Regions from separate parts of the Brevibacillus choshinensis genome, predicted to be linked through region 2. Evidence: riboswitches for the same ligand, from Rfam matches in the RefSeq annotation. Region 2 holds a riboswitch; each other region holds the start of a gene.
What was found. Region 2 has a riboswitch for cobalamin ahead of JNE38_RS26770 (energy-coupling factor ABC transporter permease). Riboswitches for the same ligand answer to the same signal wherever they lie in the genome.
Positions count from the first base shown of each region.

Region 1: it holds a riboswitch for cobalamin, as region 2 does, so the genes downstream of both, JNE38_RS10660 (ABC transporter substrate-binding protein) here and JNE38_RS26770 (energy-coupling factor ABC transporter permease) in region 2, are expected to answer to the same signal.
Region 3: it holds a riboswitch for cobalamin, as region 2 does, so the genes downstream of both, nrdI (class Ib ribonucleoside-diphosphate reductase assembly flavoprotein NrdI) here and JNE38_RS26770 (energy-coupling factor ABC transporter permease) in region 2, are expected to answer to the same signal.

Region 1 covers NZ_CP069127.1:2,083,964-2,087,696, forward strand. The annotation lists gene JNE38_RS10650 (alpha/beta fold hydrolase) at 1-381, opposite strand, end outside; gene JNE38_RS10655 (M24 family metallopeptidase) at 506-1,600, shown strand; cobalamin riboswitch at 1,614-1,814, shown strand; gene JNE38_RS10660 (ABC transporter substrate-binding protein) at 2,161-3,222, shown strand; gene JNE38_RS10665 (FecCD family ABC transporter permease) at 3,289-3,733, shown strand, end outside.
Region 2 covers NZ_CP069127.1:5,335,636-5,339,368, reverse strand. The annotation lists gene JNE38_RS26780 (GerAB/ArcD/ProY family transporter) at 1-576, opposite strand, end outside; gene JNE38_RS26775 (quinone-dependent dihydroorotate dehydrogenase) at 722-1,810, shown strand; cobalamin riboswitch at 1,943-2,142, shown strand; gene JNE38_RS26770 (energy-coupling factor ABC transporter permease) at 2,276-3,037, shown strand; gene JNE38_RS26765 (energy-coupling factor ABC transporter substrate-binding protein) at 3,034-3,318, shown strand; gene cbiQ (cobalt ECF transporter T component CbiQ) at 3,315-3,733, shown strand, end outside.
Region 3 covers NZ_CP069127.1:3,134,164-3,137,896, forward strand. The annotation lists gene nrdE (class 1b ribonucleoside-diphosphate reductase subunit alpha) at 1-1,448, opposite strand, end outside; gene nrdI (class Ib ribonucleoside-diphosphate reductase assembly flavoprotein NrdI) at 1,435-1,794, opposite strand; cobalamin riboswitch at 1,945-2,143, opposite strand; gene JNE38_RS15805 (ACT domain-containing protein) at 2,335-2,850, opposite strand; gene JNE38_RS15810 (hypothetical protein) at 2,888-3,217, opposite strand; gene mnmA (tRNA 2-thiouridine(34) synthase MnmA) at 3,244-3,733, opposite strand, start outside.

The DNA.
Region 1 (3,733 bases), 2.9 Mb from region 2:
ATAAAAATCGTTCACCTCTGAATAGGCGCCCACCAAAATCAATCCTTGCACTTCGGCCGGAAAACAGAGCGCATAAGCGAGTGCGATAGAGGCACCCTGCGAATAGCCGAGGATAAAAGGGCGCTCAAGACCCAGCTCATTCATGAGGGCGTGCAAGGTCTGTGCGAGATCCTCGATCGAATAAGGTGTAGGGCGCGGGCTGCTCTGACCATGACCTGGCAAATCGGGTATCACTAAGGTGTACGAATCGGCGAGTGGCCGTTGGAAGCAGAAGTTGATCGACCCGATGCATGGCGCATGCAGACAGAGGAGCGGGGGACCTTCGCCCAAGATCAGGGCAGTCATCTGATCTCCATTTGGTAGTGTGATCGCTTGATTCATGAACCTATTCTCCTTGTAAATAATAATTACGATCTCAGCGGAATTTTTCCAAAATAAGCTGTTTTTTTAAAGCCGAAAGTGGTATTCTCGCATTAGAATATATGGAGAAGGCTAGGTGACGAGAATGTTCCAAGAACGCATTTCGAAGCTGCATGATTTCCTTATCAAGCAAGGGCTTGACGCTGTGTTGATCACCTCTCCCAAGCATGTGTATTACCTGACCGGTTTCTTTACAGATCCTCATGAACGTTTTCTGGGCCTGATCATCCCGGCAACGGGAGAACCATCCCTGATCGTTCCTGCTCTCGACAGGGAAGCAGCAGCCGCGGCTTCTTCCGTCCAAAATATTTTCACCCACACGGATACACAAAATCCTTATGAAGTGTTAAAGCAAACGCTTCCAGGAAATTTGAAGTCATTAGGTATTGAAAAAAGCCATATGACCGTAGAACGCTACGAAGCAATGGGTGAGGTCGTAGGGGCTTCCCGTTACGTAGATGTAGAAGAGCCGTTGCGCGAAATGCGATTGATCAAATCGGCTGACGAAGTAACGCGCATGAAGCATGCCATTCAATTGGTAGAGGATTCTTTGAGCGAAACGCTGAAAAAAGTGAAGCCAGGCGTAACAGAGATGGAGCTCGTAGCGGAATTGGAGTTCCAAATGAAGCGACTGGGTGCAGAGGGTCCCTCCTTTACGTCCATGGTTTTGGCAGGCGAAAAATCCGCTTTGCCGCACGGAAAACCAGGTACGCGAGAAGTGCGAGAAGGCGAAGTTCTGTTGTTTGACATCGGAGTAGAGGCTAACGGTTATGTATCCGATATTACACGTACGTTTGCAATCGGCGAGATCAGTGAGCAGCTCCGCGAAATCTATGAAACGGTGCTGGCGGCCAACGAAGCGGCCATCGCTGAAGTTCGTCCGGGCGTGACGTTCGCTCATCTCGATCAAACTGCGCGAGACGTGATCTCCGCAAAAGGATATGGCGAGTACTTCATGCACCGCCTGGGCCATGGCCTGGGAATGGATGTCCATGAGTATCCTTCCGTCCACGGGCAAAACCAGGAGAAGCTGCGCGCAGGCATGGTATTTACCATCGAGCCGGGCATTTATGTGCCGGGAGTAGGCGGAGTACGCATTGAAGACAACGTGCTCGTGACTGAATCCGGGATAGAAGTCCTGACGCAATTCCCGAAAAAACTGACAGTGATCGGTTCATAGACGAGTACTTAAAAGTGAATAGGTGTTTGATGGTGCTGGCTGAACGGAAGTGTGTTCAACCAGCTTAAAAGGGAAGTCCGGTGAAAATCCGGCGCGGTCCCGCCACTGTAACGAGGAGTTCTTTGCGAGAAACCACTGTTCCGCTGCTGGAATGGGAAGGGAGCAAAGAATGATGAATCGGAGCCAGGAGACCTGCCATGAAACCATGTACAATCGACTCACGCGGATGGGGACGATGTGGAACGTACAGTAGTAGGAATGGAAAAGGCGGACTACCGTCTATTTTATTTGCTTTGCTCTGTCCACATTTGTAAGGCATCTCCCGATTGCGCATGGGAGGTGCTTTTTTGTTTGTACCAGGCTAAGCGCAACATACCGAGACTTGTGCCATTTGGGTGAAAACACCTATGTAGCCAAGTTTCTCAAGCGGGAAAGGGGGGAGTCTAAAAAGATTTTGCCAACAGAGGAAAGAGAAGATATAGTAAAATGGAGATAAAACGTAATCATTACGATTTAAGTGATTGATTCCATGAAACCGACAAAAAAGGAGAGAGAAAACGATGATAAAACCAAGAAAGGGTAAGAATCGTTGGGAAAAAAACGGGTGGGCAGCTATTCTGTGTGGGCTCGTTCTTCTCGTGAGTGCATGCGGTTCTCCGGCATCCTCCGGGCAAGGCTCGCCTAAAACGCAAGGACAAGCGGCAGCATCCTCTACGGATGGAGCTTCACAGCAAGCAGGGGCTGAATTGGTCAAACCTGTGACCCTTCAAAACAATGGCAGGGAAATGAGCTATCCAATAGCGCCGGAAAGAGCCGTCACATTGAATCAGCATGTAACGGAAGTCATGCTGGCGCTTGGGTTGGGAGACAAAATGGTCGGAACCGCCTACCTCGATGATGAGATTCTTCCGGAATTCAAAGAGGCTTATGACCAAATACAGGTACTGTCCGATAAATACCCGAGCAAGGAAGTGTTGATGGCAGCCGAGCCAGATTTCGTATACGCAGGCTGGAAAAGCGGTTTTGGCGACAAGGGAGTAGGCACGATGGAGGAATTGGAGAAGGCGGGGATCAAATCCTACTTGCATGAATCGTCCAACAAGCCAGGGCCGACCGTAGACGATGTCTTTGCAGATATTCACAATATCGGACGTATTTTTCGTGTGGAGAATCGGGCTAACGAGCTGATTGGCGAGATGAAAGCAGAAATGGAACAAACCACGAGCAAACTGGGGACCGTGGAAAAGCCATTGAAGATATTTGTCTATGACAGCGGAGAAGAACAGCCATTCACTGCAGCGAATAATTACATGACTGCTTTGATTCGCATGGCTGGAGGCAAGAACATTTTTGATGATATCCAAAAGGGCTGGGCTGATGTGAGCTGGGAAGAAGTGGTGAATCGCAATCCTGACGTCATCATCATTGTGGACTACGGGGATAAAAGCGTGGAACAAAAGCGTGAGCTGCTTTTAAACAAACGAGAGCTTGCGGATGTATCCGCGATTCAACACAAAAGGCTGATGGTCCTTCCAATGTCAGCGGCTTCGGAAGGTGTTCGTGCACCGATGGCACTACATATCCTAGCAGAAGGTCTGTATCCGGAGAAATTCAAGAAATGAGAGCGGTCAAAGCCCAAAAAGCAGTGGCAGTAGCTACCGAATGGGCAGGCCGAGGGGGGATGAGATTTGAATAAGACGAGCTTATCTGTGCTACTTCTCGGATTGATCCTAGCGCTCCTTGCTTCCATCACGCTAGCCATCACACTAGGCTCTGTGGATGTTCTTCCGGGTACCGTCTGGGGAATCGCGCTGTCTCAGGTTCCGATTGCAGGGGAATGGGTACACGTGGATTGGACCCGTGCTGAGCAAACCATCATCTGGGATATTCGCACTCCCCGCGTCCTGCTGGCTGCCATCGTAGGCGCAGGGCTGTCAGTGGTAGGAGTCGCGATCCAATCATTAGTCCGCAATTCGCTGGCAGATCCGTACATTTTAGGCGTTTCCTCCGGAGCTTCCGTTGGGGCCACTCTGGTCATTCTCTTCGGGGCCTTTAGCATGTACGGTCAGTACGCATTGTCTATGGGAGCTTTTCTCGGTTCGCTGTTCTCAATCCTGATGATCTTTTCGCTTT
Region 2 (3,733 bases):
TCCGCCAGCATAAATCATTCCTTCCCAAATGGGGGCAATGCCATGCTGAAAGACAGGGAGCAAAAGGCTGTAATCTTTTTTGGGCACGTTTCCAAAAGCGACAAAGAAACCCAGTATCGCTACGATGGGAAGCAGGAGTGCTGCCGTAATCCCTAGCGGGGCAATTCCTCCGAAGGCAGCGATGATGCAGATGCCCATCAACACGAGAGCCGTAAACCACTCTGGGGTTCGTGGCAGGTAGTTCACAGTTGTCCATGTTTGTGTATCGATTAGATGTACGAGTGCCATCCCATATATAGAGATCAGGAGCGGAATGAGGATGAGGTAGCTGACAAATTTTCCACTCGTACGCCGTAGCCATTGATGTAAGGATTGCTGGTGAAGACGGTTGTTGATGAATGAGAGAATGCAGGCCCACACAATAAACGGAATGGAGGCTAGCAGGACACTCAGCCATGCATCGCGTTTGGCGGAGCTGAGCAACAGGGGAATGACATTGACGTGGTTGGTGATGCCCACCGTCAGCATCATCGTCATGATCGCCTGACTAATTCCGATTTTCCCGTCCACTTTCATTTAGGTGCATCGTCACCTCCATATTGGCGGTACTGCTAGGATTTGCCTGCCCACTTGGAAATATGTATCAAGGATAAAGGTTACCCGCCCTCTGAAAATATGGTATTCTACTATGAGGTAAAACGGAGTGAGGAGTGCAGCCAAGATGTATCAGCTTATACGCAAGTATCTGTTTCAGCAGGACCCTGAAGAAATTCATGAAAAGACGATTCACGCCCTGAAGCTGGTAGAGGATTCCGCTCCGGGCAAATCTTTATTGAAAATGATCTACCAACTGCGTGACGAGCGCCTGGAGACGAAGCTGTGGGGCCTCAAGTTCCCGAATCCGGTCGGCTTGGCAGCAGGTTTTGACAAAAATGCAGAAGTGTATCACGCGCTTGGTGCACTTGGATTTGGTTTTGTAGAAGTGGGAACCCTGACGCCGCAAGGACAGCCGGGAAATCCCAAGCCGAGACTGTTTCGCTTGGCCGAGCATCAGGCGGTGATTAACCGGATGGGCTTTAACAACCTCGGAGCGTATCTGGCTTCCCAGCATCTGGTGGACTTTGCGTATTCCGACGTGCCGATCGGCATTAACATCGGGAAGAACAAGGTCACGCCGAATGAGGAAGCTCCCAGCGATTACAGCAAATGCCTGGACATGCTGTACGCGTACGGCCATTACTTTGTCATCAACATCAGCTCGCCGAATACTCCGAACTTGCGTGATTTGCAGGAAACGGAGAGCCTGCGCGTACTCATTCGCGCCGTGCGGGAAAAAGCGGCGGAAATGGAAATGCGCGGTGTCAAGAAAAAGCCGATTCTCCTGAAGGTGGCGCCAGACATGTCGGACGAGCAGATGCACGACGTGGTTCACGCAGCCGTGGAGGAAGGCATCTCCGGCATCATCGCCACGAACACGACCTTGTCCCGCGAAGCTGTCGAGGGCCATCCGAAAGCAGACGAAGCTGGCGGCCTCAGCGGCAGACCGCTGACAGAGCGTTCCACGGCTTGGGTGAAGCAGATTTATCAGGAAGTGGGAGACAAAGTACCGATCGTAGGCGTGGGCGGTATTTTCACGGGAGAAGATGCCTATGAGAAGATCCGTGCAGGCGCGAGTCTCGTTCAGGTGTACTCCGGCATGATTTATCAAGGGCCGGGAATCGTGAAGCAAATCAATAAGAAGCTGCTGAAATTGATGGAGCGAGACGGTTTTTCGCACATCGGCGAAGTAGTGGGTGTAGACGCGAAATAACAGCCATGGCAGGTGGAATACCGAGCCGATGATTCCCGCGGGGGTCATCGGCTTTTTTGTTTCTTTCCAATTGTTCTCTTTTTCTGCCTGTTGAAGTATAATGTTGATGGACAATCAGGAATGTCCGAGAATGACATATTGTTGGCATTAGGTGCCTGTATGATGTGTAAGACGCATACGGGGTAACAGGGAATCGGGTGAAAGTCCCGAGCGGTCCCGCCACTGTAACCAGGGAGTTCTCTTTGATAGCAATCCACTCATAGATGTATGGGGAAGGACAGAGAGCGCGCAGATCTGGAAGCCAGGAGACCTACCTATCAGCCACACCTGGGAACCTTCGCGGAAAGGAGAGGTGGATACGAGGCAATATGGCTGAATCGCAGTCTATTGTTTTGTGTACGCAGATCTCATCCAATTTGGGGATGGGATTTTTTTGTTTGGATGAAAAAATGGGGAGGTATGGTCATGAATCGCTCGAGATTAGTGTCCAGCTGTTTGCTGGTTGCGGGTTTTGTCCTCTATTTCATGCTGAATGAACCGCAGACAGGACACGCCATGCATATTATGGAAGGATATTTGCCGCTCTCGTGGGCCTTGTTTTGGTGGGCAGTCTTCCTGCCGTTTTTTATTTTGGGTGTCCGCTCGATCAATAAAATCGTCAAAGAGCATCCGCAAATGAAGCTGCTCTTGGGTGTATCGGGAGCGTTCGCTTTCGTCCTTTCCGCATTGAAAATCCCTTCAGTGACAGGCAGCAGCTCTCACCCGACGGGTACAGGACTCGGAGCGATCATGTTCGGACCGCTCGCGATGTCGGTGCTCGGCAGTATGGTTTTGCTGTTCCAAGCGTTATTGCTGGCACATGGCGGCTTGACCACGCTGGGGGCGAATGCCGTGTCGATGGCAGTCGTGGGCCCGATGGTCGCATATGCAGTCTATCGTCTGATCGCAAAGAGCGGCAAGCAGCGTCTGGCCGTTTTCGCAGCAGCAGCACTGGCGGATTTGGCTACCTATGTCGTGACATCGCTTCAGCTGGCATTGGCATTCCCCGCTGCCAGCGGTGGCGTTCTCGCTTCCTTTGCCAAATTTGCCGGGATATTTGCCATCACACAGGTGCCGCTTGCCATCAGCGAAGGGCTGTTGACCGTACTCGTATGGAACTGGCTGCAAGCCTATAATGCGAATGAATTGGCGCAGCTGCGCTTGCTGAAACGGGAGGAATCGCTGTGAAAAAAGGAATGAACTGGCTGTTACTGCTGGGAGTCGTGGTTCTGGCGGCTATGCCGCTGTTGTTCATCAAGGATTCCGAGTTTGGTGGAGCGGATGGTGCGGCAGAAGAGGCGATCAAAGAGATTGCGCCTTCCTATGAGCCGTGGTTCCAGCCGTTTATTGAGCCGCCAGGAGGCGAGACGGAGAGTCTCCTGTTTGCTGTTCAGGCTGCGCTTGGCGCGGGTGTTGTCGGCTATGCAGTAGGGGTCTACAAGGGCCGTACGGATAAAGCGAAGAAATGAACTGGCAGCAGCTCGATTCTCTATCCTACCAAAACCACCTGAGGCACCTGCCGCCTGCTCACAAGCTGTCATTCGGCGGTGCGCTGCTTTTGCTGGTGTTGACTGGACATTCGTTTGTACAGCTGCTCGTGTTTCTGTGGATGGGGGTGTGGGTGGTTCGATATGCCCGCATCCCGCTCCGGAACCATCTGCTCTTTCTTGTGCTCCCGCTTTCTTTTTTTATAGCGGGATTGCCCGCGCTGCTGTTTGAACTGGCCCGCAGCGGGTCGGGGGCGATTCCAGCCGATGCCCTGATCGCATGGGATGTGGGGGCGTATGTCCTTTTCGTGGCGCCTGCGTCCGTTGCCCGGGCGCTGGAATTGTTTTTTCGGGTCATCGGGAGTTTATCCTGCTTCTCGTTTCTGTTGTTTACGGT
Region 3 (3,733 bases), 2.2 Mb from region 2:
CGGGCAAAATCTCTCGCTTCTTCGCTCTCGTACGCGATCTTGTTCTTTGCCAGATAGCCGTGCAGGTTCATCGCGCCCAAGCCGACCGAATGCAGTTCGCGATTCGCCTTTTGCACGCCTGGAGCATTCTCGACAGCTGTCATGTCACTCACAGCAGTAATTGCCTCGATCCCCTCGTGAACGGACTCGCGAATCATTTTTTGCTCCATGACGTTCACGATGTTGAGGGATGCCAGGTTGCAGCTGATGTCTCGGCGGATGATGTCCATTTCCCCATAATTCGTGATCGTGGATGTATCCTGCAGCTGGAAGATCTCCGTGCACAGATTGGACATTTTCACCGATCCGATATCCTTGAGTGCGTGGTTCTTGTTGGCATTGGTCTTATTCATGATGTAAGGATAGCCGGATTCGAGCTGGATCATGGCGATTTTGGTGAGCATCTCTCTCGCGCTCATGATCGTCTTTTTCTTGACGCGGTCATTGGCCAGCAGCTCTTCGTACATCTCGTCCATGTTCATGTCATCCAAATGCATACCGTACTCCTTGTAAACGGAATAAGGAGCAAAGATAGTCAAAGGCTTGTTCTCTTCTGCCAGCTTGTAAAAAGCATTCGGAACTATGAGGCCGATCGACAGCGTTTTGATCCGTGATTTTTCGTCCGCATTGATTTTTTTGCAATCGAGGAACTCATTGATGTCCCAACCAAAAATGTTGTAGTAGGCTGCACCGGAACCTTTGCGTTGTCCCATCTGGTCTGCGTAGGAAAAAGCGTCTTCGAGCAGCTTGAGTACCGGCATGATGCCCTTTGCCGCTCCTTCCACTCCCTTGATCGGTTCACCGCGTCCCCGCAGCTTGGACAGATTCACGGCGACACCCCCGCCGATTTTGGACAGCTGCATGCAGGTCCCGAGTATGTAGTTAATCGAGTTGAGAGAATCATCCATCTCCAGCAGGAAGCAAGAGACCATTTCTCCGCGACGGCTTTTCCCTGCGTTTAAAAACGTCGGAGTCGCTGGCTGCAGACGTTGATCCATCATGGAAACCGTCAGGCGCTTAGCCCGTTCAAAATCTCCCTGTGCCAGGGAAAGGGCTACGACGGCTACGCGATCTGGATATTGTTCGAGGTAGGTGGACTTGTCGTCCGTTTTGAGTGCGTAGTCTTTATAAAATTTTGAGACGGCCATGTAAGAGGCGAATTGAAACGACGCTTCCTTTGCCAATCGGAATACTTCATCCACCTGCTCTACCGTGTACTTCTCATACACATTCTCGTAGTAGTCGTTCTGGATGAGATAGTCCATTCTTTCCTTGACGCTGCCAAAGGTCATCGTGCTGGCTTCCACTTCACGAAGGAAGTCCTGTACCGCTTCTTTATCCTTGGCCAATTGGTAAAAACCATCTTCGCCTCGTTGCATGAGTTCGTTGTTCAGTTCAATATGCCGCAATGCTGGCCACCCCGTTCGTAAAATGTTCTACATCTCGGCCGGTACCGGATAATTCAAATTTGGAGATCACCGGAACGCCGTATTGATGGGCGATCGTATCGGCGCTTTTCGCGAAGCTCGTCCCCCAGTTGCGATTGCCGCTAGCCGAGACGCCTTTCATATACCTGTGATTTCGCTGCAAAAACGAAGTGACTTTTTCGGGAACCTGACCAAATCCAGTCGTATATGTAATTAAAACGAACGGTTCCTCAATGGTCATCTGCTCATCAATCTCCACACTCGGAAGATTGAGCTTGTTTACAAATCTTCGAACATTCCCTGTCTTGGAATCGTATGCGATGAGCATAGGTCCCCTCATCCTTTCATCCCTGATGCTGCAAAAGAAAAGCGCATTCGACGGTAAGAATGAAAGTCGAATGCGCAAAAAATCCACTGATCTTTCGACTCGCTTAGGCGAATCGAGCGCTCCGACACCTTTCCTATCTCCCGTAGGTTCCCTAGTGTCATTGGGTAGGCAGGTCTCCTGGCTCTAGGATCGTCACTTCATTTCGCCTTCCCAATCTTGTCGATCAGTGGCACATCTTCGCAAATGGAGCTCCCCTGTCACAGTGGCGGGACCGCGTCGGATTCACACCGACTTCCCTATTAAGTCTGCCAATATTTTGTGGCTAGACACCTATCCGCATCAATATGTAGTTGGTAGAACTTACTTTACATCAAGATATCGTAGCAGTCAATAGAGAGAAGAGAGTTTTAGGAAACAAGATTCCAAGAGAATGTGCAAAACCAGCGGAATCCTGCTTTGTCAAATCTTGTAGAATCAGGGAAAAACAGAAAACCGCCCGCGAGCTTGCGGACGGTGCGCAATTCCATAACGGTAATCCATTTATTGAAGAGTAACGACTTTGGTGATTTGAGGCAGTTCCTCGATCGCCGTAACCACGGAAGGGGTAATTTCTTCATCTGTCACTGAGACAAGCAAAGCGTTTTTCCCTTTCTGCTCCCGAGACACATTCAGCTTGGAAATGTTGATCTCGTGATCTGCCAATTTCCGCGAGACGTCATAAATCACGCCTGGGTAGTCCACATGGTGTACCAAGAGACCGTGTGCTCCTGGCGGGATGCGGCATGCACAGTAATTAATCTCACTGATATACACCTCCCGCCAGTCTTGGGCAAAGGTGTACTTATTGCTGCCTACGCGCAGGACTGCCAGGTGATTGGCATACTCACCCGAGCTGTGGGTTGCAGAAAGCCGCACACCAAAGCCCTCGTTAAGCAGGTGGGCAATTTCATCCTTGTTTTCGTGAGCTAAAATGCTCAGAGAAGCCCCTGCCAGATTTGGTTCAATCCGCTGGATGAGCTTCGCAAGCTCGCGAAGCCCTGCAAGTTTTTCGGTCATGATCAACACTCACTCTCCCAAATTACGTTTCACTTGGTTAGGGAAGGATCCATTCCTCCGGCTCTTTGAGGATGGAAGAATGGTTTTCTGAACGATACCAAGCGGTGAACGGCTGCCCATCTTTCGTATAGTCGATTTTGTAGATGGTGTTTCCTTTCCCGCCACGTTCGAATGGACTTTCGTCTAAGGGTACAGCCGTGACGCCACCCGCAACGATCACACCGCCTTTATCCTGAATCACTTGCTTGATAATAGCCATATGCTCTTGTCCTGTTGTTGACATGCCCTTGAATGCTACAAATCCCAGCAGGAGCGCTCCTGCTAAAAAGGAAACGATCAAGACTTTAGACTTCTTCGCTGGATCCACCGTACTACCCCCGTCAATCTCTCGTTCTATTTGTCCATCAGGGTGACTTGATCAATCGTGCCTCCACCCAAGCAGATTTCTCCGTCGTAAAACACGACGGCTTGCCCAGGTGTCACCGCTTTTTGTGGTTTGTCGAATACAACCTCGACAGTATTGCCTTCCCGCAGATGTACAGTAACGCCTTGATCTGGTTGACGGTAGCGGAATTTGGCCGTACAGCTGAATGTCGGTGCCGGTTTCTTATCGCTGACCCAGCTCACATCGGTTGCGATCAGGCTGGTAGAATAGAGTCGCGGGTGATCCGAGCCTTCTCCCACGATCAGTACATTTCGTTTCAAGTCTTTATCGACAACAAACCAAGGCTGCCCGCTCTTTCCATGACCTCCGCCGATGCCGAGGCCCTGACGCTGTCCCAGCGTATAGTACATCAATCCGTCGTGATGGCCGATTACGGTTCCCTCAACAGTCTCAATGTCGCCCGGTTTGGCAGGCAGGTAGTTTTGCAGGAACTCGCGG